Regions from separate parts of the Blautia sp. MCC269 genome, predicted to be linked through region 1. Evidence: riboswitches for the same ligand, from Rfam matches in the RefSeq annotation. Region 1 holds a riboswitch; the other holds the start of a gene.
The links. A riboswitch is a leader RNA that binds a small molecule or an ion and turns the genes downstream of it on or off. The one in region 1 is predicted to bind ZMP and ZTP.
Positions count from the first base shown of each region.

Region 1 (16,758 bases):
GGGGAGTTGATCCAGCTTTTGGAAGCTTACAGAAAAGGTATCATCAAAGAGAAAAAATAAGTGAAAATGCGAAGTACACAGACAGTTTATCCTATGCTATAGTAAACAGAGGTGATGCAGATGAGAAGAAACAAAAGAAGAAAACAGCGGCTGAAGTCAGCGCTAGTCCTGCTGATCGTTCTGTTTATCCTGGCGGGACTTGGTGGTATGCTGTTTATCTCACACAAGAATAAAGTAGAAAAACAACAGAGGAAAGAGGCGGCACTGGCAGCTCTGGAGAGTATTCCGGAAGTGACAGCCACCCCTGTAGCGACGGCGACACCGGTTCCAACAGCGACACCGACACCATCAGTAACTCCGATTCCTACCATACTGCCGGCTTTTGAACCGGAAAATTATCAGGGAATCTGGTACAGCGAAGATGGACTGACAACGATTAATATTTACGATATCAGTCTGAAGTCCGTTTCGTTTACCTATAAGCGTATAAATGGAAGAAATCATTCCCTGAGTGCGGAGGCAGATGTAACTGCGGAAGTGGCAGGAAATGCCACACAGTTTCGGTTTAAGGATTCGGAAGGGAACAAGGCAAAAGGAGAGTTTGTTTTTGATAAAAGCGGAGAGCTTTATGTAAAAGTCAAAACTTATAAAAGGGCAGACGGATCAAAGACCTATCCAAAAACAGAATCTATTATGAGAAGAGAAGCTCCGGTAGAGGAGGACTCATCACAGGAACAGACGGCTGATAATAATGCAGCAGAAGGATCTTCGGAAACATCGGAGGAAGGAACAGTGTCCTATGATGAAAATACTTACAGTGAAGATACCTATTATAATGGAAGTAATGATACGTCATCTCAGGAAGATGCCGATATTTATCAGATTCCATATGGTGAGGAAGAAACTTATTACACGGAGTAGGAAGCGGGATAGCACAGCTGCCGGTCTGACATAAAAAATAAAGAATCCCCGGATTTGTGGCATTTGGAAATTTTCTGTACAGAAAGTTTCCTAGCTGCTTCAAATTCCGGGGATTTCTTTATTTGATCATTTTTTTTCGGTCTGTACGGCCGACGAGATAGTCAATGCTGGTGTCGTAATAATTTGCCAGCCGGATAAGCATTTCGATAGGAATATTACGGGATCCCGTCTCATAATGGGAATAAGAACGCTGACTGATATGAAGAATCTCACTTAATTCTTTCTGGGACAGATCTGCGTCTGTACGTAAATCCTGAATACGCTGAAATTTCATTGTGCTCACCTCTTCTTTCTATAGGAAGTATAAAACAGAACGAATTGCACTCTTGCAAAAGAGAGCAAAATGGACTATACTAAATTCATTATCTTCTTTTATTCAGAAAATGTCTATCTGAAATTTCCCATTTATAAATGAAAAAGACGAAAAAACTGAAGATCGGGTTCGGATTTTATCGCAGAAAGGAAAAGATTTGTTTGCAAGTGTTTTATCGGCGGCGATTTTTGGCATGGAAGTGCGGGAAATCCAGGTTGAAGCAGATGTCAGTGACGGACTTCCTTCTTTTACTATGGTTGGTTTTCCATCTGCACAGGTGAGAGAAGCACAGGAGCGAGTGCGGACAGCATTCAAAAATAACCGGCTCAGTCTGCCACCCAAAAGAGTGACCGTGAATTTTGCGCCGGCAGATATGAAGAAGGAAGGTGCAGGCTTTGACCTGCCGGTAGCTGCGGCAGTGATGGCAGCAGCCGGAATACTGGAACCGGAGCTTCTAAAAGAGGTTCTGGTTGTAGGCGAAATCAGTCTGAATGGAGAAATTCATGGAGTTTCCGGGGTTCTGCCGCGGGTGATCCGGGCAAGAGAACTTGGACTTCGATTTTGTATTATTCCTCAGGAAAACCTGAGAGAGGGAAGGCTGGTACGGGATATGCAGGTGGTTGGTGTGAAGACACTGACAGATATGATTTGCTGCCTGAAGGAACCACAGATGTATACATATCCGGAACCGGAAGTAGAAAAAAGAGAAAGCCAGGAAGAAAAAGGTGTCGATTTTGCGGATATCTGTGGTCAGGAAGCGGCAAGACGAGCAGCGGAAATCGCAGTCAGCGGGTTTCACAATATCCTTTTTATTGGCCCACCGGGTTCCGGGAAAACCATGCTTGCAAGGCGTCTGCCGACAGTTATGCCGAAACTTACTTTTGAGGAGAGTCTGGAGATAACAAAAGTATACAGTGTGGCAGGACTTCTCACAGAAAAAGATCCACTGATCAGGGAAAGGCCATTTCGCAGTCCCCATCATACCAGTTCTCCACAGGCATTGGCAGGAGGAGGCAGGATTCCAGGCCCGGGGGAAATTACTCTGGCACACAGGGGCGTACTTTTTCTGGATGAAATGCCGGAATTTTCCAGGAAAAGTCTGGAGATTCTTCGACAGCCTCTGGAAGATAAAGAAATTCATCTGTCCAGGGCAGCAGGAACTTATACATTTCCTGCGAGTTTTATGCTGGCAGCGGCGATGAACCCCTGCCCGTGTGGATTTTATCCGGATATGAACCGCTGTCGTTGCACACCTGGAGAAATTACACATTATCTGGGCAAAATCAGCCAGCCTCTTCTGGAGCGGATTGATATCTGCACAGAAGTTCCGGCCGTGAGTTTTTCAAAAATGAAAAAAAGAATACAGGGGGAATCTTCGGCGAAAATCAGAGAAAGAGTAGAGGCGGTACAGGAGATTCAGAGAAAGCGTTATCAGAAAGAAGAAATCTGTTTTAACGGAGAGCTTGACGGAAGAATGCTGGAGAAGTACTGTGTGTTGACGAGGGCAGCAGAAGAAATACTGGAACAGGCATACGGGCAGTTCCAGTTCAGCACCAGGGCATATCACAAGATACTGAAAGTAGCCAGAACCATTGCGGATATGGAAAAATCAGAAAAGATTCAATCGGAACATATCTGTGAGGCACTGACATACCGGGCATATGATAAAAAATATTGGTCATAAAACAGCAGAAAGGAAGGTACTTTATAATGGAAGAAATACAGAAAAAGATTCGCTGTGCGGAAAAAAACAGTCGTATTTATCCGGCAAAACTCCGGGAAATTTCCGGTATGCCGGAGAGACTGTATTATATTGGAAGGTTTCCTGAAAATGACCGTCCTTCCGCTGCGATTGTGGGAGCCAGACTGTGCAGTACCTACGGTCGGATACAGGCTTTTCGTTATGGGAAGTTTTTGAGTGAGCATGGTGTACAGGTGATCAGCGGTATGGCAGCCGGGATTGATGCAGAAAGCCATAAAGGAGCACTGGAAGGAGGAACGCCGACGTTTGCAGTGCTTGGAAACGGCGTCGATATCTGTTATCCGTCATCCAGCAGAAGTATTTACCGGAGGATTCCTCAGGAAAATGGTGGAATTATCAGCGAATATGAACCAGGAACCAGAGGCAGGGCCTATCATTTTCCGGCCAGGAACCGGATCATCAGCGGACTTGCGGATCTGGTACTTGTGGTGGAAGCAAAAGAAAAGAGTGGATCGCTGATTACTGCAGCCTGTGCACTGGAGCAGGGAAAAATGGTATATGCCATTCCAGGAGCGGTAAATGATGCGTTAAGCCGTGGATGCCACAAACTGATTTACGATGGAGCGGGGATTGCCTATTCCCCGGAAATTCTTCTGGATGAGTGGGGTTTGTCTGTGAAAAAAAAGACAAATTTGTCGGGAAAAACCAAGATAGGACTTGCAACGGATTTGGATTTGGTGTATAGTTGTCTCGATTTACGACCAAAAAATCTGGATCAGATTATCAGAAAAACCGGTTTTTCACCGGGAAAAACAGCCGGTATACTGGGACAGCTCATGCTGATGGGACTGGTGAAGGAAACCGGAAGACAGAATTATATCAGACTTGAATAACCGCCTTTTTGCCGGCAGCAGTGAGATTTTTTACACCGGACAGAAGGCAGAATAAGATTAGGAGAGGTAAAATGGCCAAAAATCTGGTGATAGTAGAGTCACCTGCTAAAATGAAAACAGTAAAAAAGTTTCTGGGGGCAAATTATACAGTAGAGGCATCCAATGGCCACGTAAGGGATTTTCCAAAGAGCCAGTTTGGTATTGATGTAGACAATGATTTTGAACCCAAGTATATTACGATAAGAGGAAAGGGAGAGCTTCTTGCAAAACTCCGTAAAGAAGCAAAAAAAGCAGATAAGATCTATCTCGCAACGGACCCTGACCGTGAAGGAGAGGCAATCTCCTGGCATCTGATGCAGGCACTGAAAACAGATACTTCAAAGATGCACAGAATTACATTTAATGAAGTAACAAAAACAGCAGTCAAGGCGTCCATCAAACAGGCCAGAGAGCTGGATATGAATCTTGTGGATGCACAGCAGGCCAGACGTATGCTGGACCGTATGGTAGGTTATACCATCAGCCCACTTCTCTGGGCCAAAGTAAAAAGAGGATTAAGTGCAGGCCGTGTGCAGTCTGTAGCACTGCGTATCATCTGTGACCGAGAAGATGAGATCAACGCATTCATTCCGGAAGAGTACTGGAGCCTGGAAGGTGAATTTCAGGTAAAAGGTGAAAAGAAGCCGTTAACGGCCAAGTTCTATGGAACTGATAAAAAACTTCCGATCAAAAACCGCCAGGAAATGGATGAAATCCTGAAAAATCTGGAAAACTGTAAATATGAGATCACAGAAGTAAAAAAAGGCGAGAGGATCAAAAATGCTCCGCTCCCGTTTACAACCAGTACACTGCAGCAGGAAGCGGCCAAGACTCTGAATTTTTCCACACAGAAAACCATGCGTCTGGCACAGCAGTTATATGAGGGTGTTGATGTCAAGGGAAGCGGCACAGTAGGTCTGATCTCTTATCTGCGTACAGATTCCACCCGAATTTCCGAGGAAGCAGATGCAGCAGCAAGAACCTACATTTCTGAACAGTACGGACAGAATTATGTTTCTCAGACAGAAAAGACAGTCAAAAACGGACAGAAGATCCAGGATGCCCATGAGGCAATCCGCCCTACAGACATTACAAGGACACCGGTTCTTGTGAAAGAATCTCTCACCAGAGATCAGTTTCGTCTGTATCAGCTGATCTGGAGACGCTTTGCGGCCAGCAGAATGGCACCGGCACGTTATGAGACTACATCTGTCAAGATCGGAGCCGGCGAGTATGTATTTACGGTTGCGGCATCCAAGGTTGCGTTTGATGGTTTTATGTCTGTGTATACAGAAGAGGGCGATGACAAAAAAGGCAATATTTTAAGTCAGAGCCTGGAAAAAGGCATGGAGCTGAAACTGAAAGAACTGAAACCGGAACAGCATTTTACACAGCCACCGGCACATTATACAGAGGCATCACTTGTAAAAACCATGGAAGAACTGGGAATTGGACGCCCGAGTACCTATGCGCCGACGATCACAACGATCATCAGCCGACGCTACGTATCAAAGGAACAGAAAAATCTTTACGTTACAGAGCTTGGTGAAGTTGTTAACAATATTATGAAACAGGCATTCCCGAGTATTGTGGATGTAAACTTTACAGCTACCATGGAGGGACTTCTGGACTGCGTGGAGGCAGGCACTGTGCAGTGGAAGACTGTTGTACGTAATTTCTATCCGGATCTGAAACATGATGTGGATGAGGCGGAGAAAGAACTGGAGAAAGTTGATATCCAGGATGAGGTTACAGATGTAGTCTGCGACAACTGTGGCCGTAACATGGTAATTAAGTATGGTCCACACGGAAGATTTCTTGCATGCCCGGGATTCCCGGACTGCCGTAATACGAAACCATATTATGAAAAGATTGGTGTTGCATGTCCGAAATGTGGCGGTGAAATTGTCATGAAAAAAACGAAAAAGGGCAGAAAATATTACGGATGTGAGAATAATCCGGAATGTGATTTTATGTCCTGGCAGAAACCATCCGCAAAGAAATGTCCGAAATGTGGCAATTATATGCTCGAAAAGGGAAATAAGCTGGTTTGCAGCCAGGAAACCTGCGGATATGTGGAACAGAAACCAAAAGATGAAGATTGATGGAATAAATGCTTTTCTACCAATTTTCAGAAAATCCCGTTAAAAATAAAAAAAATATAAAAATGTCTTGTAAATTTCCAGAATAACGTGTAATATTAGACTAGAAAAACGATTTCTTTCAAGGTACGAAAGTGAAAGGAGGAAAAAATGAGCGTTCAGTTGCTAGATAAAACTAGAAAAATCAATAAGCTTCTGCATAACAGCAGCTCAAGCAAGGTAGTGTTTAACGACATTTGCCAGGTGCTCATGGAAACCTTAAGTTCCAACATCCTGGTACTCAGTAAGAAAGGTAAGGTTCTGGGAGTCAGTATCTGTCCGGGCGTAGATGAGATCACAGAGCTGATCGATGATAAGATCGGCGGACATATTGATCCGTTATTGAACGAGAGATTTCTTGGCGTTCTTTCTACCAAGGAGAATGTCAATCTCCAGACACTTGGCTTTGAGCATGTACCAGGGAATTATCAGGGAATCGTAAACCCTATCGATATTGCAGGTGAGAGACTGGGAACATTATTTATGTATCGTAACGATCATCCGTATGATATTGAAGATATTATTGTCAGTGAGTACGGTACAACTGTTGTAGGTCTGGAAATGATGCGTGCGGTTCATGATGAGAATGCGGAGGAAGACAGAAAGCAGCAGATCGTGAAATCTGCGTTCAGTACCCTGTCCTTCTCAGAGCTTGAGGCGATCATCCATATCTTTGATGAACTGGATGGAGACGAAGGCATCCTTGTTGCCAGCAAGATTGCTGACCGCGTAGGTATCACCAGATCTGTGATCGTAAATGCACTGCGTAAATTTGAGAGTGCAGGTGTGATCGAGTCCCGTTCTTCCGGTATGAAGGGAACTTACATTAAGGTTCTTAATGAAGTAATCTTCGACGAGCTTGAGGAGATCAAGGCACAGAGAAACAAAAAGGCATAATGCGATCTGCATTATCTGCCGACTGATAATATAAGATAAAGAACGTGACGAAAGAGACTACCCGTTATTGTGGGCAGTCTCTTTTTTACTGAAATTCTTTTGCAGGATCGCATAAAAGGAAAGTGTATCTTTTTAGAAAAAATCAAAATAAATAATGAAATTAAGAAAATAAGAGAAAACAAGAGTATAAAAGAGATATAAAGAGAATAAACTAGAAATAGTATATCTTAAAAGAGTTGCGAAAAAACGTGAAATTCACTAATATAGCCATAGTGATTAGCACTCGTAGAAAGCGAGTGCTAGCAAACGAAAATGGAACTGATAAGGAGGAACATAGATCATGAAGTTAGTACCTTTAGGCGACAGAGTAGTATTAAAACAGGTTGAGGCAGAAGAGACAACAGCATCCGGAATCGTACTTCCGGGACAGGCACAGGAGAAACCACAGCAGGCAGAAGTTATCGCAGTTGGTCCTGGCGGAGTTGTAAATGGCAAAGAAGTAAAGATGGAAGTAGAAGTCGGAAACACTGTTATTTACTCCAAATATGCAGGAACAGAAGTTAAGATGGATGGTACGGATTACATCATTGTAAAACAGGAAGATATCCTGGCAGTTATTAAATAATATAAACATCTTATCGTATATCAATATAAATAGGAGGTCATTTTATCATGGCAAAAGAAATTAAATATGGCGCAGAAGCAAGAGCAGCACTTGAAGCTGGTGTAAATAAACTTGCAGATACAGTAAGAGTAACACTTGGACCGAAAGGAAGAAACGTAGTACTTGACAAATCTTTCGGTGCTCCGCTTATCACAAACGATGGTGTTTCCATCGCAAAAGAGATCGAGCTTGAGGACGGATTCGAGAACATGGGTGCTCAGATCATCAAGGAAGTTGCATCCAAGACAAACGATGTAGCAGGTGATGGTACTACAACAGCGACTGTACTTGCTCAGGCAATGGTTCATGAGGGAATGAAGAACCTGGCAGCAGGTGCCAACCCGATCATCCTCAGAAAAGGTATGAAAAAAGCAACAGATGTTGCAGTAGAAGCGATCAAGAACATGAGCCAGGCAATCAACGGCAAAGAGCAGATCGCTAACGTAGCAGCAATCTCTGCAAGTGATGAGCAGGTTGGACAGCTTGTTGCTGATGCTATGGAGAAAGTTTCCAAAGACGGTGTTATCACTGTTGAGGAGTCCAAGACCATGCATACAGAGCTTGACCTTGTAGAAGGTATGCAGTTTGACCGTGGATATATTTCCGCATACATGTCCACAGATATGGAGAAAATGGAGGCAACTCTTGATGATCCGTACATCCTGATCACAGACAAGAAGATCAGCAATATCCAGGAGATCCTTCCACTTCTTGAGCAGGTTGTTCAGGCCGGTGCGAAACTTCTCATCATCGCTGAGGATGTTGAGGGTGAGGCCCTTACAACTCTGATCGTCAACAAACTGAGAGGAACCTTCCAGGTAGTAGCTGTAAAAGCTCCTGGCTATGGTGACAGAAGAAAAGAGATGCTTCAGGATATCGCGATCCTGACAGGCGGACAGGTGATCTCCGATGAGCTTGGTCTTGACCTGAAAGAAGCTAAGATGGAGCAGCTTGGACGTGCAAAATCTGTTAAAGTTGCAAAAGAGAACACAGTTATCGTTGATGGTCTCGGTGACAAAGATGCCATTGCAAAACGTGTTGCACAGATCCGTGCTCAGATCGAGGAGACAAAATCCGAGTTCGATAAAGAGAAACTTCAGGAGAGACTTGCAAAACTGGCTGGCGGCGTAGCTGTTATCCGTGTAGGTGCTGCTACTGAGACAGAGATGAAAGAAGCAAAACTTCGTCTTGAGGATGCTCTTGCAGCAACAAGAGCAGCTGTTGAGGAAGGTATTATTGCAGGTGGCGGATCTGCTTACATCCACGCTTCAAAAGAAGTTGCAAAACTTGCAACAACACTTGAGGGAGATGAGAAGACAGGAGCTTATGTAATCCTGAAAGCTCTTGAGGCACCACTGTTCCACATCGCTGCAAACGCAGGACTGGAAGGCGCTGTTATCATCAACAAAGTAAGAGAGTCTGAGGTTGGTACAGGATTCGATGCTCTCAATGAGAAATATGTAAACATGGTTGAGAACGGAATTCTTGACCCGGCCAAGGTTACAAGAAGTGCTCTTCAGAATGCTACAAGCGTTGCATCTACACTCCTTACAACAGAGGCTGTAGTTTCCACAATCAAAGAAGATACTCCTGCTCCGGCAGCAAACCCGGGAATGGGAATGATGTAATAATCAGCTAAGCAGGTGAAATTGTTCACAAAATAAGAGGGCCTGCGTCATGGACGCGGCCCTCTTTTTGTGTTATAATCAAAAAAATCAGTAAATTACGAAAGGAAGAAGCAAATGAGTGACTTATATTCAGAACTTCTGGTAAAGAAGAAACAGACAGCAAAGGATATGGTTGTGAAATACGGTCTTATTGTACTGACAGTGATCATGGCTATAGGAGGCCTTTTAGTGAACGGTCTTTTACTGGTGCCGGCTGTTGCGCTCGGTGTTGCCTGTTATTTTGTAATACCGAAAACAGATCTGGAATACGAGTATCTGTTTGTAAATGGTGAGCTGGATATTGATATGATTATGTCCAAGTCCAAGAGAAAAAGAGTAAAATCCATCCAGCTTGCGGAAGCAGATCTTGTAGCACCTCTGAAATCCCACAGAATGGACTATTACAACGGAAATCAGAAAATGAAAGTGATGGATTTTTCCTCCGGTATTGAGGATCATAAACGTTATGCCATGATCACAAGAGACGGTGGTGAAACATGCAAAGTGATTCTCGAATTAGATGACGCCCTGGCAAACACCATGAAAAATTCTGCACCAAGTAAAGTTTTTTTGGATTGACATGAAACTTGTTTTTTGTTACACTAGTTCACAAATTTAAAATATCTTACACAAGGGAGGAAATGCAATGGGTACTATTATTGGTGAAGGCATTACGTTTGATGACGTTCTTCTGGTTCCAGCTTATTCTAAAGTAATTCCGAATCAGGTAGATGTTTCAACGTATTTAACCAAGAAAGTAAAGCTGAATATCCCCATGATGAGTGCGGGAATGGACACAGTTACAGAGCACAGAATGGCAATTGCCATGGCCAGACAGGGTGGTATCGGTATCATCCACAAGAATATGTCCATTGAAGCACAGGCAGAAGAGGTTGATAAGGTTAAACGTTCTGAGAACGGTGTTATTACAGATCCATTTTATCTTTCACCGGAGCATACACTGAAAGATGCCAATGATCTGATGGCGAAATACCGTATTTCCGGTGTTCCGATTACAGAAGGCAGAAAACTTGTAGGTATTATCACAAACCGTGATCTTAAATTTGAGACAGATTTCAGCAGAAAGATCAAGGAGTGCATGACTTCTGAAGGACTGATCACAGCCAAGGAAGGAATCACACTTGAGGATGCCAAGAAGATCCTTGCGAAATCCCGTAAGGAGAAATTACCCATTGTAGATGACGACTTTAATTTAAAAGGACTCATTACCATCAAGGATATCGAGAAACAGATTAAATATCCGCTTGCAGCCAAGGATGCACAGGGACGTCTTCTCTGCGGTGCGGCAGTTGGTATCACAGCTAATGTACTTGCTCGTGTGGATGCACTTGTTAAGGCTAACGTAGATGTTATCGTTATCGATTCCGCACATGGTCATTCCGAGAATATCTTAAAAGCAGTTCGTGAGATCAAGGCTGCATATCCGGAACTTCAGGTTATCGCAGGTAACGTTGCAACAGGTGCTGCTACCAAGGCTCTGATCGAGGCTGGTGTAGATGCAGTTAAGGTTGGTATCGGACCTGGATCTATCTGTACCACACGTGTTGTTGCAGGTATCGGTGTTCCGCAGGTTACAGCAGTTATGGATTGCTATGAAGTAGCCAACAGCTATGGAATCCCGATCATTGCAGATGGTGGAATCAAGTATTCCGGAGACATCACCAAGGCTATCGCAGCCGGAGCCAATGTCTGCATGATGGGAAGCATGTTCGCAGGATGTGATGAGAGCCCGGGAACATTCGAGCTTTATCAGGGAAGAAAATATAAAGTATACCGTGGAATGGGATCTATTGCAGCTATGGAGAATGGCAGCAAGGATCGTTATTTCCAGGAGAATGCGAAGAAGCTTGTACCGGAAGGTGTTGAAGGACGTGTTGCATATAAGGGACATGTTGAAGATACCGTATTCCAGTTAATTGGTGGTTTAAGATCCGGGATGGGTTACTGTGGAGCAGAGAACATTGAGAAGCTGAAAACAACAGGCAGATTTATTAAAATCTCCGCTGCATCTCTTAAGGAGTCACATCCGCATGATATCCATATCACAAAAGAGGCTCCAAACTACAGTGTAGATGAGTAATACAGGAAAAAAAGGTAAGACAGGTAAGAAGTCACCCAGGCCGTCCCATAGCGGGCGGCCTGTTTCCGTAAAAAAAACTTCTTCAGAACCTGCCGCAAATTCCGTAAAAAAGAAGAAAAGGAAAACCTCCCGCAAAAATAAACCGCTGAAATTTCTTCGAAAAACAGTGATGATTCTGATTTTTGTAATTGTTATATCTGCGGTATGTGCATTAGGATATGGATTTTTTGAGATGCGTATGGAAGAGGACAGAATTTATTCTGATGAGACAGGTTCCGTTCAGGAAAACGATGGCAACAGTGGGCCAGAACAGTGGCAGGAAGAGGGTGCCCCCTATATTGACGTGGAACTTCTGACGCCGAATTCGTATTCTAGGCCTCAGATTCCCATTGAACAGGTGAATTATATTGCCATTCACTATACTGCCAATCCAGGATCTACAGCAATGTCCAACCGGAATTATTTCGAAAATCTTGCAACAACACAGGAAAACAAAGTCAGCAGTCATTTTGTAATAGGTCTGGATGGCGAAGTGGTACAGTGCATTCCTACCTCAGAAATGTCCTATGCTACGAATTCCAGAAATGTGGACACCTTATCTATTGAATGTTGTCACTTGGATGATACAGGACAGTTTAATGAGGCAACATATAGTTCGGCAGTGAAGCTGACAGCCTGGCTCTGTACACGGTTTGGACTGACGGCGGATCAGGTGATCCGGCATTATGATGTTACAGGAAAAGACTGTCCGAAATATTATGTGGAAAATCCGGATGCATGGATTCAGATGAAATCAGATATTGCCGCACAGATTCAGGCAGATTATGAACTGCAGGGAAAATAGACAGTATGAAAAAATAATTTCTGAAAATTGGGACTTGAAAATTCAGAAGAAGTATTGTAGTATAACAACAGAAGCTGCATGACTGGCGGAAAGTAGGATTACCTACAGGGAGTGCAGTGAAATGAGAAGCCGACCGCCTGGGCAGCCTGATAAAGGGGTGTCCAGGCGGTTTTTTGTTACCTGCTGATACCTGGAATGATCCCCGGGCCTTACATTAGACAAGGAGGACTGTGAAAAATGACTACATTTTCACTTGAAAAAGAACTGAAAGAGAATTCCTACCCAGGAAGAGGAATTGTGATTGGACGTTCCGCTGACGGAAAGCACGCTGTTACCGCATATTTTATCATGGGAAGAAGTGAGAACAGCAGAAACCGTATTTTTGTTGAGGATGGTGAGGGAATCCGCACACAGGCATTTGACCCGTCCAAACTTACAGACCCGAGCCTGATTATTTATGCACCGGTACGTGTCCTTGGAAACAAGACGATCGTAACAAATGGGGATCAGACAGATACCATCTATGAAGGCATGGACAGACAGCTTACTTTTGAGCAGTCACTCCGCAGCAGAGAATTTGAGCCAGATGCACCGAATTACACACCTCGTATTTCCGGTGTTCTTCATGTGGAAAACGGAAAATTCAGCTATGCAATGTCTATCTTAAAGAGCAATAATGGAAATCCAGATTCCTGCCTCCGTTATACATTTGCTTATGAGAATGCGGCAGCAGGACAGGGACGCTTCATTCATACTTATAAATGCGACGGAAACCCGCTTCCAAGTTTTGAGGGAGAGCCGAAGCCGGTAGAGATTCCGGATGATATTGATGATTTTACCAACCTTCTCTGGGAGAGCCTGAACAAGGACAATAAAGTTTCTCTGTTTGTCCGTTTCATTGACATTGAAACAGGTAAATATGAATCCAGAATTGTAAACAAGAATAAATAATCGATATCGTAGAGAACGGAGGATTTTTCCATGAAAGAATTACAGTTAAAATACGGATGCAACCCAAACCAGAAACCATCCAAGATTTATATGGCAGACGGAAGTGAACTTCCGATCCAGGTACTTTCCGGAAGACCGGGATATATCAACTTCCTGGATGCATTTAACGGCTGGCAGCTGGTACGTGACCTTAAGAAAGCAACCGGACTTCCGGCAGCAACTTCTTTTAAACATGTATCTCCGGCAGGTGCTTCCATCGGACTTCCACTGAATGAGACCCTGGCCAAGATCTACTGGGTAGATGATATGGACTGGAAGAATTTTTCCCCGCTTGCATGTGCGTATGCAAGAGCAAGAGGTGCAGACCGTATGTCATCTTTCGGTGATTTCATTTCTCTTTCTGATGTCTGCGACAAAGATACCGCAATGCTGATCAAAAGAGAGGTTTCGGATGGTGTGATCGCACCGGGATATACAGAGGAAGCGCTGGAAATCCTGAAACAGAAGAAAAAAGGCAACTACAATGTAATCCAGATCGATGAAAATTATGTTCCGGAGCCGCTGGAACACAAGCAGGTATTTGGTGTTACTTTTGAGCAGGGACGTCAGGAACTTGCAATTGATGATGAACTGATCTCTAATATTGTAACAGAAAATAAAGAGCTTACAGAGGAAGCAAAGAGGGATCTGAAGGTTTCTCTGATCGTTTTGAAATATACGCAGTCCAATTCCGTATGCTTCGTAAAAGACGGACAGGCGATCGGTGTTGGTGCTGGTCAGCAGTCACGTGTTCACTGTACACGTCTTGCAGGCCAGAAGGCAGATAACTGGTATCTCCGTCAGTGCCCGAAGGTGCTGAATCTTCCATTTAAAGATACCATTACACGTGCAGAGAGAGACAATGCCATTGATGTTTATATTGGTGAGGAGTATATGGATGTTCTTGCAGATGGCGCATGGGAGAAAACATTTACCGAGAAGCCGGAAGTGTTCACAAGAGAAGAGAAGCGTGCATGGCTGGATGGTCTTACAGATGTGACTCTTGGTTCAGATGCATTCTTCCCGTTCAGTGATAATATTGAGCGCGCACATAAGAGTGGCGTGAAATATATTGCAGAGCCGGGCGGATCTGTCCGCGATGACGCAGTTATCGATACCTGCAATAAGTATGGAATGGTAATGGCATTTACAGGAATCAGACTTTTCCATCACTAAAATATCATGAACATATAATGGGGCAGAATATGAATGTCTGTCTTACATAAAAGATCCCGGATCTGGATTTCTATCAGGAAATTCCGGATCCGGGATTTTTTGCGCCATTTTGTGCTTGTTTTTTGTGAAATAAAAAAAGAACTCTGAATCATTCAGAGTTCCGAAGAGCGATAGACGGGGCTCGAACCCGCGGTCTCGACCTTGGCAAGGTCGCGCGTTACCAACTACGCCACTATCGCATTTGTCTTATCTTATGAGGTGTTTCCCTCATCGACAAGACATATATTAGCACAGATTTTAAAGCATGTCAAATCTTTTTTTGCATTTTTTTGAAAAATTGAAAAAAAGAAGACATTTCCGGATCAAGACGTTTCAGATTCACTGCTTATGTGATAATAGCGAAGTACATGGTCCGGGTAATACTGGTCACCGTAATCCCATGGACCTGCCGGATCGTGAAGGGGATCGTCTTCATCACGCTGCTTGCCACCACTTGCCATCTGGGCAAATGCCTGGGCGCTTTCGGTTGTCCAGGAGGTTTCTCCGTTTTTGGCAAGATAAGAGAAATAAGAGTCTGTACCAAAATTATAGGCCTGCAGGGCAAGACGGATATGGGGCAGATCAGCGGGTCCTGTGCATCCGGATTTATCCAGGGCATATTTCAGCTCCTGGATTCCACAGGAGATAGAATAGGAAGGATCTGTGATTCCGTTAGGCTGCTGGGGATACTGCGTATTATAAGCGCCTTCGGATGACTGCATGGGATCGGTTCCCTGGCCGGAGCTTTCCTGCATCATAACCGCCAGGATCAGATCTACATAGTCAGACATGCCATATTGGGCGGCTTCCGTGGTAACTTCATCTCGGTAGGCTTCACAGGATGCATTGATCTGATACGTATTTGTCTGCTTTCCGGAAAATCTGGATAAACGCAGAAAAATGCATCCGAGGACCAGTAAAAAGATCAAGCCCAGAAAGAACTTCTGTCTGCGAACCTGGCGTACGCGGAGACGCTGGCGTTGTTTTTTTGTAAGTTTAGGGGTTTTTCGTTTTGTATTCATAAGCTTATTTTACCCGTCGGATGGTGATTTGACCAGTTAAGAAATGTGATCTTTTTGTTAAAATTTTCTGAAGACTGACCTACAAAATTGCAAAATACGATCTGATATGCTATGATAGTCGGGACAAACCGCAGAATGCCGGAAAAAAGGAGGCAAGATTTCATGCGTAAAAGGCTTCTTGCAGTTATTTTGTGTGCTTCCATGATATTCCCTGTATCAGCATCTGCAGAGGTACTTGGATATGAAGCAACACTGAATACATATACACAGGAGAAAAAATCCCCTCAGCAGTTTCAGATTGATGATGGGGAAGGAAATACAGTAAATGCACTGGCGAAGACGGACACCCTTTATGTCACTGCGAAGAATACCGCAATTCGGTCCAATCCCGGAGAGAGTGGATCAGAACTTCGATCCGTTCTTCTGGGAACGAAACTTGAGAGAGTTGCCGTATGTGACAACGGATGGAGTAAAGTTACGTTTCAGAAAGACGGAGAGGACAAGATTATCGGTTATGTTCAGGATAGCGTGCTCAGTGATACGGAAACCGTGAATAAATTTACGGATACAGTCACGGCAGCCAAAGACAGCGATATTCTTGATTATCCGGGAAAAAAAGACGGAGAAGTAGTAGGAGAAGTTCTTCAGGATGATGAGCTGAAGAGAACTGGTACTGTAGATGATATCTGGAGCCGGATCGTTTACACCGATGACAGCGGTGCACAGCAGACTGGATATATTCCTACCAGCTGTCTGGAAGGATATCAGGAGAACGAAGTAGCCAAAGCAGAGCAGGAAAAGAAAACAAAAGCAGGTTCCCTTACCAAGAGTTCCGGAGAAGGTATTTTTGCAGACGCTGTGGACGGCGTAACGTCTACGGGTGGTTCCGGAACATCTGCCAATGGTGTAAAAGTCGGAACTCCGGTATCAGTTTCTTCCGATGCCACACTGAAATCTTTGGGAACTTTCCGTATTACCCATTACTGCCCATGCAGTATCTGCTGTGGTCCATGGTCAAATGGAATCACATCTACAGGTGTAACGGCAACAACCAATCACACCATAGCAGTAGACCCCAGCCAGATTCCATATGGTTCCAAGGTGGTGATCAATGGACAGGTTTACGTGGCGGAGGATTGCGGAGGTGCGATCCGTACCAACTGTATTGATGTTTATGTTGCCACACATTCAGAGGCAGAGGAGAAAGGTGTATTTTATACAGAAGTTTATCTGCTTCAGTAAAAACGCCGTATAACAAAAAATACTGCATCAGACTTAATGTATAAATC
Region 1 is NZ_WQQE01000043.1:43,862-60,619, forward strand. It holds gene GPK88_RS14615 (fructose-1,6-bisphosphatase) at 1-60, shown strand, start outside; gene GPK88_RS14620 (hypothetical protein) at 121-921, shown strand; gene GPK88_RS14625 (helix-turn-helix domain-containing protein) at 1,040-1,255, opposite strand; gene GPK88_RS14630 (YifB family Mg chelatase-like AAA ATPase) at 1,452-2,978, shown strand; gene dprA (DNA-processing protein DprA) at 3,005-3,889, shown strand; gene topA (type I DNA topoisomerase) at 3,961-6,033, shown strand; gene codY (GTP-sensing pleiotropic transcriptional regulator CodY) at 6,181-6,966, shown strand; gene groES (co-chaperone GroES) at 7,307-7,591, shown strand; gene groL (chaperonin GroEL) at 7,639-9,258, shown strand; gene GPK88_RS14660 (DUF6106 family protein) at 9,373-9,876, shown strand; gene guaB (IMP dehydrogenase) at 9,944-11,398, shown strand; gene GPK88_RS14670 (peptidoglycan recognition protein family protein) at 11,568-12,242, shown strand; ZMP/ZTP riboswitch at 12,311-12,392, shown strand; gene GPK88_RS14675 (IMP cyclohydrolase) at 12,480-13,193, shown strand; gene GPK88_RS14680 (phosphoribosylaminoimidazolecarboxamide formyltransferase) at 13,224-14,408, shown strand; tRNA gene GPK88_RS14685 (tRNA-Gly) at 14,575-14,647, opposite strand; gene GPK88_RS14690 (lysozyme family protein) at 14,771-15,469, opposite strand; gene GPK88_RS14695 (3D domain-containing protein) at 15,632-16,711, shown strand.

Region 2 (16,758 bases), on a different contig from region 1:
AATCGCTGAACACCTTAAAATAACGGAACTGCGGATTATGTCCATGTGCATAAAAATGTGGCGGGCAGTCAAAATCCGGAAATTTTTTCGGATCAAATGCATGAGGAACCAGATAATTGATTCCACGTACCAGAAGATGATCTGCGATCCATTTCATCATTTTTAAGCCCTCATTCCATCCATACGCACCGAATGCTTCACACATGGCTCTTCCTTTTTTCGCCGGATCCAGGTGGGCAGAGGATGCGGCAAGTTTGGCAAGAGCATAATGGTAAAATTCTCCATTACTTCCTCCTGTGTTAAATGCATCATGGTGATAATTCATTCCCGGAACAATCTGACCTCCAATCACATCGATTCCCGCAAAATCCATGCCCTGCTGTCCCCGGTAATAATGACCGGTTCCATATCCCAGCCGGGCATGTGCTCCGTTATCTTCAATGGTATGACCCAGATACCACACATGGTGAGCTCTGCACCAGTCTCCAAGAACCTGGGTAAAATTCTCATTGTAAAGTCTTGTGACAGTATCCATATACTGGTAACGAATATCTTTTTCCAGACCCTCTGCATCTGCCCAGAGAAGCGGCAGATATTTTTCTTCAAAACCAAGTTCTTTTTCCAGTCCATCCCGCCATGGAAGTACCATGTCAGTTCCCATACGGCCTTCTGTTCCCTTGATATTTCCAAAACGTGGCTCATCAGAGAAAAAGCCCTGAATGGTTTTTCCAAATTCTTCTTTATAATGTGTATAATGCGGCTCATATACTTCCCTGATCAGCACTTCTGTCGCCTCACGCACCAGCGGGTTCAGGTAATCCTGCGTTGCCTGCTCCCCGCCTTTTTTTGTAAGGTATACAACAAAAATACTCCACGCACCTTCCGGCACATCCAAAGTCAGAAGACGGCTCTCCCGATTCATCTGTTCTGTAATGTCACATATGCTTTCTGCAATCACCGGATCTCTTTTTTCTGTTCTCTGGCTGATGCGCTTCGCAAGCAGAACCTTCAGGATTTCCTGCTCCGGGTCCGGCTTATCCCATGGTCTTCCTTTCAGAAGTGAAAAATCGATTCTTGCCCTTCTTAAAGGGCCCTGGACATCGTAACGACGCATATCCAGATACTTTTTCAGATACTGTGGATAATCGGATTTAATACGTCCGTTTGCATATCCGGTAGGAAAATGAGAATCATCCAGTATCCACAGTTTCATATCAAGTTTCTTGGCTTTATCAAGGATAAAATCCATATCTTTCCACCAGCCGTTGCCTACAAAATCCGGATGGGGACGCGCTTCCACGCATACCCCTTTCATTCCACATCCGGAAATTTTTTCCATATATTTCTTAAGAACATCATGGTCTTCCCCATGCTGCCAGAAAAACGGATAAAGATAATTTTCCATGTCAAGCCTCCATCATTATTTCTCTATTATTATCACAGTATCCTTTTGTTTTACGTTTTCTGCAACTGTTTTTACAGAACTGTAATCATCGCTGTTTGTGACAAGAACTGCCGTTGTATCGCTGTAGCCAGCTTTTCTGATCTTGTCTCTGTCAAATTTCAGAAGTTTTTCCCCAGTTTTTACTTTCTGTCCTTCTGTAACAAAAACCTGGAATCCGTCACCTTGCATCTTGACCGTATCCACACCCACATGGATCAGAAGTTCCACACCATCAGAAGATGTCAATCCTACTGCATGTCCGGTGTCTACCACAGATGTGATCTCACCGTCAAAAGGAGCCACAATAATTTCTTCTTCCGGTTTGATTCCGACGCCTTCTCCCATGATTCCGGAGGCAAAAGTTTCGTCCGGGATATCTTCTCTACAGATCACTTTTCCGCTTACAGGAGCATAGATTATGGTTTCTTTATTATCTGATATCATTTTGTTTTCTTCCAGAACATGATTATTCATATCGGTATCCATTTGTTCTGCCACCTGCTCAGCTTCTTCCACACCAGAATCTGCCATGATAAATGCCAGAACTGCTGAAACCGCAAATGAGATCAGTGCACAGATGATAAATCCATAGAAACTGATATCCAGTCCTTCCGGATTGATCATTGCAGGAATTCGAAACAGACCGTCACCAGCCATGGTATACATTTTTCCGCCAAGTGCTCCAAGGATTCCGCCGCTGATTCCACCGCCGATCCATGCACAGACAAACAGTTTGAAATTCGGCAGTGCGATGGAATAGATTGCCGGTTCTGTTACTCCGCAAAGTGCAGATGCAAGACTTCCAAATCCGATTCCACGTTTTTCAGGGTCTTTGTTTTTCAGTGCATATCCTAAAGTCACACCAGCAAGTGCCCATACAGTCAGGCCTAATACTGCATTTACCGGATCATATCCCTGTGAAAAAAGATTGTTCATCAGAATCGGAATAAATGCCGCATGAAGTCCAAGCAGAACAACCAGCTGCCAGAATGCGCCCAGAAGTGTTCCGCCAAGCAGTGGGCTCATTCCGAAGATTCCAAACACTCCTTTGGACAGCCAGGAAGACACAGTATTCATAACCGGTCCGATGACGATCCAGCTTAACGGAACTGTGACTGCCAGCACAAAGGTCGGCACCAGCATAAGCTGAAGCATGGACGGAATAAATTTCTTTGCCAGTTTTTCAAGTTTGGATGCCACAAAACTAGCCAGTACAATAGGCAGGAATGTATTTGTATAAGATGCTGCCGCAACCGGAATCTTAAGGAATGTAATTCCACCTTCTGCTGATACTGCTGAAACAAGGTCAGGATACAGGAATGCTGCTCCTATGACAGCTGTTACATATGGATTGCAGTCGAATACTTTTCCACAGGTAAATCCCACGATTACCGGCATGAAATACAGGATTGCATCGCCTGCTGCATAAAGAACGAGATACGTTCCGTCTGTTTTTGTCAGGATTCCTGCTGTTACCAGGATTACCAGGATTCCTTTGATGATTCCACCTGCGATCATCGGTCCAAGCATTGGCATGATGCAGCCGGAAATTGTTTTAAAGAATCGGTTCCAGAGACTGTCTTTTTTGATCAGTTTCATATCCTCTTTATTGATGCTTCCTTCTCCTGAAATCTGTGCTTCGCGTCTCACATCTTTGACTACTTCGCTGACATGTGTACCGATGATAACCTGGTACTGTCCTCCCTGATTCATTACACCTTTGACACCTTTTATCCCGGCTACCTTATCTTTATCCGGAATACTGTCGTCCTTCAGCACAAAACGCAGTCTCGTCATACAGTTGGTCACGTTGACAATGTTTTCTTTTCCACCTACAGCTGCAACTACTTCTTTTGCCAGCTGGGTATAATCTGCTTTTGCCATTTTCTTCCCTCTCCTTATATTTGATAACGTTATTATATCTTTCAGACCCGGCGAAAAAAATAACGTATTCCTCATAATCTATTGACCAAATCCACACAGTTTGATACAGTAACTATATCTTTATCCCAGGTATATTGACAGGAGGTACGCCGCTATGAATATCCATTCTCTTCATCATTATCTTACAAATTTATCCGAAAGTGAAGAACATTATCGTTCCGGTTATCCCTTTTCCGGCTGGAGCCAGCTCCCAAAAGTACAGATTCATGGCCGGGAAATGTACCGGATGTTCCCTGACAATCTTATTTTTTCATCCATGCACGGAGAAAATCCTGTTTCCAGTCAGAATTTTGATATTCCTGTAGGTCTGCAGGATATCTCAATCAAACGAAATTCCAGATTCAATCCGGTTCCGGAGCATGTCCATTCCCATATCGAAATCAATTATGTTTATTCCGGTACCTGTCCTCAGTACATAGACGGAAAACCTGTCCTTCTGAAAAAAGATCAGGTACTTCTGATTGATACCGACTGCCCTCATTCTATTGACGCTCTGGGCGAAAATGATATCATGATCAGTATGCTGATCCGAAAAGAATTTCTCCGTGACCGTATGTTTTCCCAGTTTTCCAAAGACAGTGTACTCTCCCGTTTTTTTGTCAACGCGCTGACAGAGCAGACAGACCACGACCACTATCTTCTTTTTCATTCAGAAAAAGACCGAAGGATCCCTTTATTTTTCTCAGAACTATTCTGTGAATTTCTGGATCCCTCGGTCAATTCCGGAGATATTATTTTTCATTTATTTTATCTGATCATTGCTGAGCTGATCAATGTATACGAGAACGATCTGGCAAAAGAACAGGAATTTTCAACGGTTATGCCAATTGTTCCGCTGATTCGTTACATCGAGAACAATTTCCGCACCTGCACCCAGGAAAAAGTCGCAGATTTTTTTCACATCAGCCCCAACTATGTTTCCACTCTTCTTAAGAAAAACACAGGCTATACTTACATCCAGTTGATCCAGACCCAGAAGCTGAAATCTGCCGCAACACTTTTAAAAACAACTTCTATGCCAGTAACTGCAATAGCCAACCAGGCAGGCTACGAAAACATCAGCTTTTTTTACAAAAAATTCCAGGAGCGGTATCATTGTTCTCCTAATGAATACCGGTTAAGAACTCCTGTTCTTTAGCCTTACGCCTCCTTTCCCATTTTTTGCAAGCAAAAATCCGCTGCTCTTTTTCCTGCATCTTTGCAGGCAGAACAGCGGATCTTCAGATATCAGGCGGATACATTGGTAATCCGCATTTATTTCACTTAAGCTTCCAGAACTTCTTTCAAAGAGTCTTCAAATATCTCAAGTCCTTTCTCCATCTGCTCATCGGTCATGGTAAGCGGTGCAAGGAAACGTACGACGTTACCTGCTGTTCCACAGTTCTCAAGAAGGAGTCCCTTCTGAATCGCATTCTGGATCAGCTTGGCAGTAAGCTCTGTTGCTGGCTCTTTTGTTTCTTTATTTTTTACAAGCTCGATACCGATCATTGCACCAAGGCCTCGTACATCACCGATTACCGGATATTTCTCCTGAAGCTCTTTGTAGCGTTTCATGACGGTCTCACCGATATGTCTTGCCTTTCCTTCATAATCATCACGTTTCATGATATCCATAACAGCCAGTGCTGCTGCACAGGATACCGGGTTTCCGCAGAAGGTTCCTCCGATGGTTCCTGCAGGTGCCGCATCCATGATCTCGACTCTTGCTGTAATTGCGGAGATCGGAAGTCCTGCGCCAAGAGATTTCGCAGTTGTGATAATATCCGGTGCTGCGCCTGCTTCTGCCCAGTACTCAGATGCATAATATTTACCTGTTCTGCAGTTACCACACTGAACCTCATCTGCGATCATCAGAATTCCGTTGTCATCGCAGATCTTGCGGACTGCTTTAACCCACTCGATCGGTGCCGGGATAAATCCACCTTCGCCCTGAAACGGCTCAACGATCATGCAGGCAATCTCACTTGCAGGTGCGCCCTCGTCAAAGATTCTCTGAAGCTCATCAATGTAATACTGGATCGCCTCTTCCTCTGTATATCCTTTTGGTGCACGGTATACATATGGATATGGTGCACGGAAGATTCCTGCCGGGAACGGTCCCATGCCAACTGCATATGCTTTTTTTGCTGTCAGTGCCATGGTCAGGTTTGTTCTTCCATGGAAAGCACCTGTGAAACAGATCACGCCGCTTCTTTTTGTGAAGGCTTTTGCAATCTTGATGGCATTTTCATCACACTCTGCACCGGAGTTTGCGAAGTATGTTTTTTTCACATCTCCTTTACACGGCATGATCTCATTTAATCTTTCAGCCAGTGTTACATAACCGTCATGTACATATACATTGAAAATTGTGTGGAAATATTTTTCAGTCTGTTTTTTTACCGCCTCGATGACTTCCGGATGGGAATATCCGATATTCAGGACGCCAACACCGCCGACCCAGTCAAGGAATTTATTTCCGTCCATATCTTCAAACATGGCTCCTGATCCCTGTTTGATACAGATCGGATATGTTTTTCCGCAAAGTGCTTTCGGGATTGCTGCGTCTCTTCTGTCAAGAAGTTCTTTTGATTTCGGTCCTGGAACCTGCTCTGTTACAATCTCCGGTAATGCGGTTGCTAATTCTGCTGTTGTCATAATATTCTCCTCCTTTATCTGGTCACGGCTTTTCTGCCTGCCAGACTCCTCTCGGAGTTCTCTCCGGAAGCAAAAAAACAGGCGCCGGATGTGTTATCATCCGACGCCTTTGTCGTTTATCTGCTGTGTTATTTTGTTTTTTGATTTAGGTAGATTATAGCATTTTCCGGTACGAAATCAATAGGCCTGGTGTTGTATGTTTTTTGTGCACAGTGCACAATTTCTATTATCTGCGATACCGATATCGCCTGATCAGAAACGCCATCTTCAGCTCCAGGCAGGTATCCAGGTTTTCAAGATCGCATCCCAGGATCTCCCGGATCTTTTTCAACCTGTAATTTAAGGTATTCCTGTGAAGAAACATCTCTTCTGCCGTCTTTTTGGCATTGCAGCTGCAGTTCAGATAATTTTCCAGAGTTTCACTTAAGTTTCCATCGTTCAGTTCATCTGCCTGCAGCAGCTTTCCGATTTTTTCTTCCATATAAGTATCCAGGATTCTGGAATCGTCCACATGGGAAAGTAATGTATAGATTCCCTGATCCCTGTAAAAAAATATCTGCCCCTTCAATCCGGAAACTTCTGCTGCCCGAAGTGCTGAGGAAGCTTCGTTCCGGCTGTCTTTTACCTCATCCAGATACGCCCTACTGTTTCCGGCTCCGATCCGAAGCTCTATTCCATATTCCCGCTGTGTTCGGTCCACGATCCTGGCAAAAATTTCTTTTATATTGCTATCCTCCGCTTCTCTGTCCGGAAGCAGTGCAAGGATGGAGCCTGCCTGTGGAAGGATAAGGATATCCTGTTTTATGTAACTGGAAAACTCAGTACAGATCATACGTTTCACATTCCGTCCGGTTGTCAGGGAATCCTCGTTCTCCCATCCGCTTTCTATATTTCCGGACGCAAACGCAAATTCCGCTACAAAAAAGCTCCCCTCCAGATCAATATTCAGATATCTGGCCTGTGCCATCACACGCTCCCGGCTTAAATGTTCTGCATCCAGAATAGAGGAAAACAGCTGCTCTGCGGCATTTCGGTCATTTTCTTCCAGAACAAGCCTGCGGCAGATGATCTGAGACAGATCGATCAGAGGATATTTCTCCGGAAGCTCAAAAAGAGGCAACGCTTTCTCTTCACAGTATTGCATCAGTTCCTCTGATATCTGGCCTTCATTGATTCCAAGAGCCGTAATTCCATGCCCATACATCTGCCGGATCATCTCCATCAGCTTCCGACTGTCATCCGTAACACTGGGATTGGTCAGAACTACAAATTCGTCTCCGTGGATATAGTTTTCGATCTTATATTCACTTTTTACACATTGCAGACAGTCTGCAAAATAAATCCATCGAACAGATTGCTCCAAACCGTTTTTTCCTGCTTTCAGCTTCAGAACCTCTGTAAGCTCCGGAATCTGCATCATATCTTTACAATTCATAAAGTTCTATTCCTCCCACTGGTGCCTTTTCATATCCACGCATCCATTTGCTTTAAATTCCACACCTTCGTCTTCCAGAAGTTCCCTCTGTTCTCTCCATCCTGGTGCAGTACGGCCTGCATGATTCACAACTCTGTGGCAGGGATATTTCCCATAAAATTCTGCCATGCTTAAAACTTTTCCTACAAGCCTCGAATTTTTATCCCAGCCGATGAGACGTGCAATCTGCCCGTAGGAAGCCACTTTTCCTGCCGGTATTTCTTCCACCACGGATAGTATTTCGTAGATCAGATCCTCATCCAATATTTTTCCCATTGTTGTTCCTCCGAAGCATTTTTTATTTTATATCCACAATTCTTCCCAGGTCAATCTTCGTTCCATCTGTCAGAAAGATTTTCTGGCTGCAGTCGTCAATCTTTTTTATCTGCCCGGTGACGGTTACATAGGAGCCTCCCTCTTTCCGGTCATCCGGCTGGAAATAGATGATGGTGACGGACTCTGTTCTCTCCCTGTCGGCTATCAGCTGCCGGAGTTTTTCATCCAGTTCCTGCTTTTTGTCTTCGGAAAGCTGTACCCAGTTATCGGTGAGTCTGGCTGTTTCCCGGATTGCGTCTTCATAGCCGGTAAGGGCTGCAAAGGGGGAAAACTGTGCAGCTCGGTCATAGAGGGGCATCTGTGGGTGTGTTTTTGAAACATGGTGAGGCAGGTTTATGATGTCCTGGTATTTGCCTTTTGGTTTCTTTTCCATTTATGCTCTGTGACCTCCGATCTGGTTGTTCCGCTCTATGGTTGTGGAACCTTCCTGTAAGCTGCTGCCTTTCAGTATGGCATTTTTTCCGAATTTCTTTTTTACGGAAAGCATAGCTTCTTGGAGCTTTCGCTCTTTTTCCTGTTTTTCTTTTTCTGCTTTCTGTTCTGCCTCTGACACTTCTGATTTAAGGTAATCCGTGAACAGATTCATCTGCTGATATACGGGCTCTGCCGCTGCCAGTTTTTCATCTGTGAGCTGATTGGCTGTGATATAGACACGCCGGATCAGAAGTGTTTTATCCGTGATACGCTCATACAGGTCAAGGACTGCCTTCATGATCGTTGATGTGGATGAGGTTGGATTGTCCAAATTTACAGTTCCGTGACCATGTTTGGGAATTTTTCTTCCATAACGGTCTGTTTTTATTTCGCCCTGATATTTTTTCCTGCCGGAGGAAGATTTCAGATTGTCAATATCGTAGCCTATGGTAAGGACTATCTGACTGGTTACCAGCCTTTTTTCCACAAGCTGAAGAACCAGCATGTCTGTCATTTCACGTACGATCAGTTTCGCCTGTTCAAAATCACTGGGACAGTGCAGTACCTGACCGGAACCGATGCTGTTTGTTTCCGGTTTGTAGGCTTTGATCAGATCCATGGTCACCGGTTCGTATCCCCATGCATGATCAATCAGAAGTTCCGCGTTGATGCCGAATATTTTATAAAGAAGATCTTCATTATAGTAATCACGCACACCGCCCAAAGAGCATCTGGCAATGTCTCCCATCGTGTAAAGTCCTACTTCTTCCAGCTTCTTCCTGATTCCTGTGCCTACCCGCCAGAAATCTGTCAGCGGCCTGTGATCCCATAAAAGTTCCCGGTAGGACTGCTCCGTCAGTTCTGCGATACGCACACCATTTTCGTCTGGTGTTACATGTTTGGCCCCGATGTCCATGGCAATCTTACACAGATAAAGATTGGTTCCGATTCCGGCAGTTGCCGTAATCCCGGTCTCTTTCATTACATCGGAGATCATTTTTGCAGCAAACTCTCTGGCTGTCATCTGATACATTCCAAGATAATGGGTGACGTCCATAAACACCTCATCTATAGAATAGACATGCATGTCCTCCGGTGCCAGATAACGGAGGTAAACGTTATAGATCCGGGTGCTGTAGTCCATGTACAACGCCATTCTCGGCGGTGCTGTCACATAGGAAACGGCCAGTTCCGGATGCGCTTTCAGTTCATCCGAAGACCAGGATTCTCCGGTAAAACATCTTCTTGGTGCTTTTGTGACACGTGCCTGATTGACTTCTTTTACACGCTGGACCACTTCAAAAAGTCTCGCTCTTCCTGGTATTCCATAGGCCTTCAAAGAAGGGGAAACTGCCAGGCAGATGGTTTTTTCGGTTCGTTCCCTGTCTGCCACAACAAGATTGGTGGTAAGTGGATTTAAGTTCCGCTCCTGACATTCCACGGAAGCGTAGAATGATTTCAGATCGATGGCTATATAGATATGATCTTCTTTTTTATCCATGGATACACCTCCGGAGTGTTTTCTTTTCTTATTATACCAGAAAATTTGTTCGATTATAGGTCTTTTTCTTATTTTTACATAAAAAACCTCCTCCGGTTTTTATTGCCGGAGGAGGTCTCTATCTGAATTCCCCTCAAAAATACTTTATAATTATATGTTTCCGATTCTGCTTAGAACAGTCCTGTGATCTTACCGCTCTCATCTACGTCAATCTTGGTTGCAGCCGGCACTTTTGGAAGACCTGGCATGGTCATGATCTCACCTGTCAGTGCAACAATAAATCCTGCACCTGCGGAAATCTTAAGATTTCTTACTGTTACCTCGAAATCTGTCGGAGCACCAAGCTTTGTCTGGTCGTCTGTTAAGCTGTACTGGGTCTTAGCTACACAGATCGGGCAGTTGCCAAATCCAAGTGCCTCCAGCTGTTTCGCCTGCTTCTGGGCATTTGCTGTAAGAACCACTTTCTTTCCACCGTAAACCTTCTGTACGATCTGGTTCAGCTTGTCCTCGATGGAGCCTTCCAGTTCATAAGCATATGTGAAATCATTCGGCTCTTCAACAAGACGGATCACTTCCTCAGCAAGCTTGATTCCGCCTTCGCCGCCTTTTGCCCATACCTCGGAAAGTGCTACGTTTACGCCAAGCTCTTTACATTTTGCTTCTACAAAATCAAGCTCTGCCTTGGTATCGGTCGGGAATGCGTTGATAGCTACCACACATGGGAGTTTGTATACATTTTTGATATTGCTTACATGTTTCAGAAGGTTCGGGATACCTTTTTCAAGAGCCTCAAGGTTCTCATTGTTAAGATCTGCTTTTGCAACACCACCGTTGTATTTCAGGGCACGTACAGTTGCTACGATAACAACAGCACTTGGTGTAAGTCCTGCCATACGGCACTTGATATCCAGGAACTTCTCAGCACCAAGGTCAGCACCGAAACCAGCCTCTGTGATGGCATAATCTGCAAGTTTCATAGCCATCTTTGTAGCGGTTACGGAGTTACATCCGTGAGCGATGTTTGCGAATGGTCCGCCATGAACAATGGCTGGAACATGCTCCAGTGTCTGAACAAGGTTTGGTTTCAGGGCATCTTTCAGAAGTGCTGTCATAGCACCCTCTGCATGAAGATCTCCTGCTGTTACCGGTTTCTGCTCGGAAACTTTGCCATAGGTGTATCCGATGATGATTCTGGAAAGTCTCTCTTTCAGGTCTTTGATATCGCTTGCAAGGCAGAGAACTGCCATAATCTCAGATGCAACTGTGATGTCGTATCCGTCTTCACGCGGCATACCGTTTGTTCTTCCGCCAAGTCCGTCTACTACATTACGAAGCTGACGGTCGTTCATATCCACACAACGTCTCCAGGTGATCTTTCTCGGGTCGATGTTCAGCTCATTACCCTGGAAGATATGGTTGTCGATCATTGCAGCAAGAAGGTTGTTTGCCGCACCGATCGCATGGAAATCACCGGTAAAATGAAGGTTGATATCCTCCATAGGAACTACCTGTGCATAGCCGCCGCCTGCTGCACCACCTTTGACACCGAATACCGGTCCAAGGGATGGCTCACGAAGAGCTACCATAACATTTTTTCCAAGTCTCTGCATTCCATCTGCAAGACCTACCGTTGTAGTTGTTTTTCCCTCACCTGCCGGTGTCGGGTTGATAGCTGTCACAAGAATCAGTTTGCCGTCTTTTTTGTCTGTTTCTTTCAGGAGATTATAGTCGATCTTTGCTTTGTATTTACCATACTGCTCCAGATATTTGTCATCAATACCTGCTTTCTCTGCAATCTTGGTAATTGGCTCCATTGTGCACTCCTGTGCAATCTCGATGTCACTTTTGAATCCCATAATGTTCTCCTTTCTCCGCTGCAACCGTCTGCATCTTTTATCCCATAAAAAAGAGCAGTATCTGAATTTTTTCAAATACTGCCCAGACGGTCGACTCATCGAATCTCCGGCTCCCTCGTGGTTATCCCACAACTCCGTCAGTCACCGAAGACTTTATTAATTTGATGATTGAATACTAACATATTTATTAGTACTTGTCAAGAAATTATCAAATTATTTTTTCACTTTTAAAGTGAGCTGAGTCTAATTTTCTGAATCATTCCAGTTTTCCGTACTATTCATCAGATACTGAATGTTATAAGGAAAATTCTATTTTTCGTCAATTAACGTAATTCATGTCTGATCTTTGCCTGCAAAACCACACCGGATTGCCTGTGTCGGACATATCTTTTTACACCTTCCACATCGGATGCACTCTGCACTGTTAGGATCCTCTGTCGGATCAACCTCCATCTGGCAGATATTTCTGCATTTTCCGCAGTGAACACATTTTTCTTTCTCTACTCTGTAACGAAAAACGGAAACTTTATTAAATACCGAATAAAAAGCTCCCAGCGGGCAGATATACTTACAGAATGGCCGGTATATCATAATTGATAAGATAATGGTGATCACCAGGATCGTATTTTTCCACATGTACAGCCAGCCTACTGCACTTCGCATGGATTTGTTCAGCAGCACCAGCGGGATACCTCCCTCCAGCGTTCCTGCCGGGCAGATCAGCTTGCAGAAATATGGTGCTCCCTGGCCCATGATATCTACTACAAACATGGGAAGTAGGATCACAAATACAAGAAAGATCACATATTTCAGTTTTCTCAAAAGCTTGTCTCCCCGAAATGTCCGGATCTTCTTTGGAAAAGGAATCTTGTTCAACAGATCCTGGATCAGTCCAAATGGGCAGAGAAATCCGCACACCAGTCTTCCAAGCAGCGCTCCTACAAAGATCAGAAATCCAGCTACATAATATGCCATCTTGAAGTTCCAGCTTCCGATCACAGCCTGAAGGGAACCAATGGGACAGGCCCCTCTTGCTCCGGGGCAGGAATAACAGTTCAGCCCCGGAACACAGACATTTTTCATTTTTCCGGTATAGATCTTTCCAGTCACAAAGCCTGATATGTGACTGTTTGTAAGGGCCGCCCACAATGCCTGGATCCCATGCCGCGGCCATTCATTTATTTTCATCTTCTTATTATCCAATGCCAATACACTCCATACAGATGTTGATCGCTTTTGTAAAAACTACAGATACCTCACCTCTGCAGATTCCCAGTATCATCAGTAAAATTCCAAAAACTGCCAGAGCAGGTCCGATCCACCTGGATTCTGTTATTTTCCGAATCATTTTTCCACTCTCCATAATAATCATCTTTTACTTTGAAACGTTTTTAAGCTCTTTTTCCACGATTTCCTTCCATTCGTCCAGTGTATGGCTTCCTGTATAGGTATCGCCTACAATATTTCCATCTTTGTCAACAAAAAATGTTTCAGGAAATGCGGAAATCCCCTGCAGACGGCCGTTCATCATAGTAGTATCCGGTATCAGGAACGGATACTCTGCTTTTGTTTTTTCCTGAAGAATGCCAGCTTTTTTTACAGCCTCCTCGTCCTGATTTCCCTTTTCATCTGTAGTATCAAGCACCACACCTGCTACTCCGACGCCTTTCTCTTTCATTTCTTTATAGAGCTCCTGAAGTTCCGGAATCTCTTTTACACATGGTGAGCACCAGGTTGTAAAAACATTTACCAACGTCAGGTCATAGTCACTGAACACTTTTTCTGTATATGTTTTTCCATCTATTCCTGTTGTTTCAAATTTTCCTACAGATTTTACATCCTCCGGGTTGCTGCTGGTATCCTGTGGCTGGTCAAACACGGAAATATTCTGATACGGTGTCATTTCCGTAATATCGGTTTTGATCTTTTCCAGCTCCTTTGTCAGCTTTTCATCTGCATCTTTGTTGGTGCTCAGATAATATTTGTATTTCCCGTCACTGCTGCTTCCAAGCTCTTTATGCTCTGTACAGCCGGTGATCTCATCCAGCTTTTTCTGTGAAGCTTCGTCATAAACGCCAATTGTACCGATTCTGTCCAGACCTGCCACCCAGTCGTCATATCCTGTTCCCATCTTCTGTATTTCGGCATTTTTCTGTTCCTCTGTCATTTTGCTCCAGCTTACGTAGGCATATGTCACTGCATTGGTCTGATTCTCAAAATCTTCCGTAGTAAGCATTGCAATGCTCTGATCCTTGATCTGATTTAACAGCTCCTTCGAAAGTGAAAGCTTCAGTCCCAGAAACGGATATTCATAAGAATCCTGTGCCTTGCAGGTTACGTCGGAAGGCTTAAATGTACCTGCTACCAGATCTGATGAAACTGCCTCTCCATCCACCGCCATTGCCTCTCCGATATCTGCTGTTTCCGTGCTCTCTGCCGCTGTTACCGGCACACTTCCTAATGCAGATATTCCTAATACCGCTGCTGCCATAAGTGCTGTTATTTTCTGTGTTCTCAATTTCATTGTTTATATTCTCCCTTCTGATATCACCGGCCCATATCTGGAACCAGCATATATTTTATATGTAAATTTTGTTCTCTGTAGCCTTACTATATCATCCCCTGTATAAAATCTCTGTTAAGAAACAAAAAAATTTACAGGAATTTTATGCTATACATGATATTATAGATAACAAAGCAAAATCAACTGTTTTTTAGGAGAATTTACTATGCATATATTGATAATCGAAGATGAAAAGCAGCTCTGCCAGTCTATTGCGGAGGGACTTCGTATGGATGGCTATGAAGCGGACACATGTTTTGACGGGGATGAAGGACTGGAATTATGTCTGGTGGAAAATTATGATCTCATCCTTCTTGATCTGAACCTTCCTGGCGTTGATGGTCTGGAAATCCTGCGCCAGTTTCGGAAATCCGATACTTCCACTCCCGTTTTGATCCTCTCTGCCAGAGGACAGATCCAGGACAAGGTAGAAGGGCTTGATCTCGGTGCCAATGACTATCTCACAAAGCCTTTTCATTTTGAAGAGCTGGAGGCACGGATCCGAAGTCTGACACGAAGGAAATTTATCCAGCAGGACGTATGTCTGCAATGCGGACGTATCAGCTTTGATACCCGTACAAGAAAGGCCAGTGTCGATGGACTTCCCCTTTCTCTGACCCGAAAGGAAAGTTCTCTTCTGGAATATTTCCTTCTTCATCAGAACCGTATCATAAGTCCGGAAGAAATGATCGAGCATATCTGGGACGGAAGCGTCAACAGTCTCAGCAATTCCATTCGTGTCCACATTTCTTCTCTTCGAAAAAAGCTGCGCACTGCTCTCGGCTTTGATCCGATACAGAATAAGATCGGCCAGGGTTACATTTTAACGGAGGATGTACAATGAAAAAAATAACCGGAAAGCTATCTCTTCAATGGCGTCTGACACTGATCACTGCACTGCTTATGACAGTCACCTGCATTCTGATGTATTTTTTTATCAGCCAGTCTGCAGTTGCCGGAATGGAGGATCTGGGAGATTACATGATACGGATTGATAACACAGATTCTGCTCCCATCACCTTTAATATGAATCCCTCCGTCTTATTTCCGGAGCTTTCCGATCAGCTGCAGCTAACCAAAAAACTTTTTCTCACCAAAGGACTTATGGTAACAGGGATCATCATCCTTCTCAGCAGTATCTGCACTTATTTTATCAGCCGTCAGGCATTACTTCCCCTTCGCAGACTCAGCCAGGAGGTAAACAAAATAGAGGTCCAGAACCTTTCAGAGGCTCTTGAAGTTCCTGCTACCAATGACGAGATTTCCCGCCTGACAGTTTCATTTAACAAAATGCTCGCACGCCTGGATGAAGCCTTTACTGCCCAGAAGCAGTTTTCTGCCAATGCAGCACATGAGCTGAGGACTCCTCTTGCCGTTATCCAGACAAACCTGGAGGTCTTTGCCCGCAGGGAAGCACCTGCTTTACAAGATTATCAGGAGATTTTTGCCATGCTACAGGAACAGACCGGGCGACTTTCCCATCTGGCTGAAATCCTCCTGGATATGACCGGTGTACAGACTGTTGAACGTTCCGAAAGGATCTCTCTGGCAGCACTGACTGATGAGGTTTTCTGCGACCTGGCTTCTGTAGCGGAACAGAAAGAAGTTGAACTGATCCAGCAGGAGGGAGACTGCATCATTACCGGAAGCTATCTGCTGCTGTATCGTGCTGTGTACAATCTTGTGGAAAATGCGATCAAATACAATCACTCCGGTGGAAAAGTAACCGTAAATATCCATCCTTCCGAAGAAATAACAGATACATCCACCTCTGTCAATTACGTCTTTCTTGAAGTCTCCGACACCGGAATCGGCATTCCTCCTGAATATCAGGAAAAAATCTTCACCCCGTTCTTCCGTGTAGACAAATCAAGAAGCCGTGCTATGGGAGGTGCCGGCCTGGGGCTTGCACTTGTCAGTGAAATTGTCAGACAGCATAACGGACAGGTAAAAGTACTGGAAAGCAGCAAAAAAGGCAGCATGATTGCAATCATACTGCCAGTCTGAATATGTTTGTATTACATTTACTTTATATGCTCATGAACGCAATCGCTTTGCGATCTGCGTTCAAATCCGAGTATATTTTTTCAACAATACTGTCTGTATCCATTTCGCAGGTAATAGCCTGTTCCCTGAGAACTGAAGAAAAATCTTTTTCTCTCCACCATCTGCGCATATCTTTTTCACCAAATTCTCTGTTTCTTGTATTATGTCGTCTCACGGTTTCTTCAAACGACAGATCAAAATAATATGCGTATACATTTGAACCATATAATTCATTTGCCAGTTCAAACAACGAACGATACCATTCATCATACATGATCCCTTCCAGGATAGAAAATTCGCTGTGTTCCCTTCCGTATCGTAAAAGTTCTGCCATAAGCGGCAAAGCCTTTGTATCTATGCCATCATCAACCCACAGCATATTTCTTCTGACCTCATCCTGTGATATCAGCATTGTATTACGTCCTAGCTTTTTCTGTAATGCTTTCGCTACTGTTGTTTTTCCACTTCCGGAGTTTCCTCTGAGAATGATCAATTTTCCCATGCTTTGGTTTCTCCCTTACTCATCCTTTTTTCTTTTATACT
Region 2 is NZ_WQQE01000044.1:5,825-22,582, reverse strand. It holds gene GPK88_RS15120 (glycosylhydrolase-like jelly roll fold domain-containing protein) at 1-1,405, opposite strand, end outside; gene GPK88_RS15115 (beta-glucoside-specific PTS transporter subunit IIABC) at 1,421-3,328, opposite strand; gene GPK88_RS15110 (AraC family transcriptional regulator) at 3,483-4,526, shown strand; gene GPK88_RS15105 (aspartate aminotransferase family protein) at 4,652-6,025, opposite strand; gene GPK88_RS15100 (PucR family transcriptional regulator) at 6,252-7,460, opposite strand; gene GPK88_RS15095 (MGMT family protein) at 7,467-7,775, opposite strand; gene GPK88_RS15090 (YolD-like family protein) at 7,798-8,208, opposite strand; gene GPK88_RS15085 (Y-family DNA polymerase) at 8,209-9,750, opposite strand; gene GPK88_RS15080 (formate--tetrahydrofolate ligase) at 9,921-11,606, opposite strand; ZMP/ZTP riboswitch at 11,680-11,761, opposite strand; gene GPK88_RS15075 (4Fe-4S binding protein) at 11,940-12,794, opposite strand; gene GPK88_RS15070 (CD1871A family CXXC motif-containing protein) at 12,802-12,954, opposite strand; gene GPK88_RS15065 (TlpA family protein disulfide reductase) at 12,982-14,130, opposite strand; gene GPK88_RS15060 (response regulator transcription factor) at 14,336-15,013, shown strand; gene GPK88_RS15055 (sensor histidine kinase) at 15,010-16,176, shown strand; gene GPK88_RS15050 (kinase) at 16,199-16,717, opposite strand.
Region 2: linked by a shared signal. The riboswitch ahead of GPK88_RS15080 (formate--tetrahydrofolate ligase) and the one ahead of GPK88_RS14675 (IMP cyclohydrolase) in region 1 are both predicted to bind ZMP and ZTP.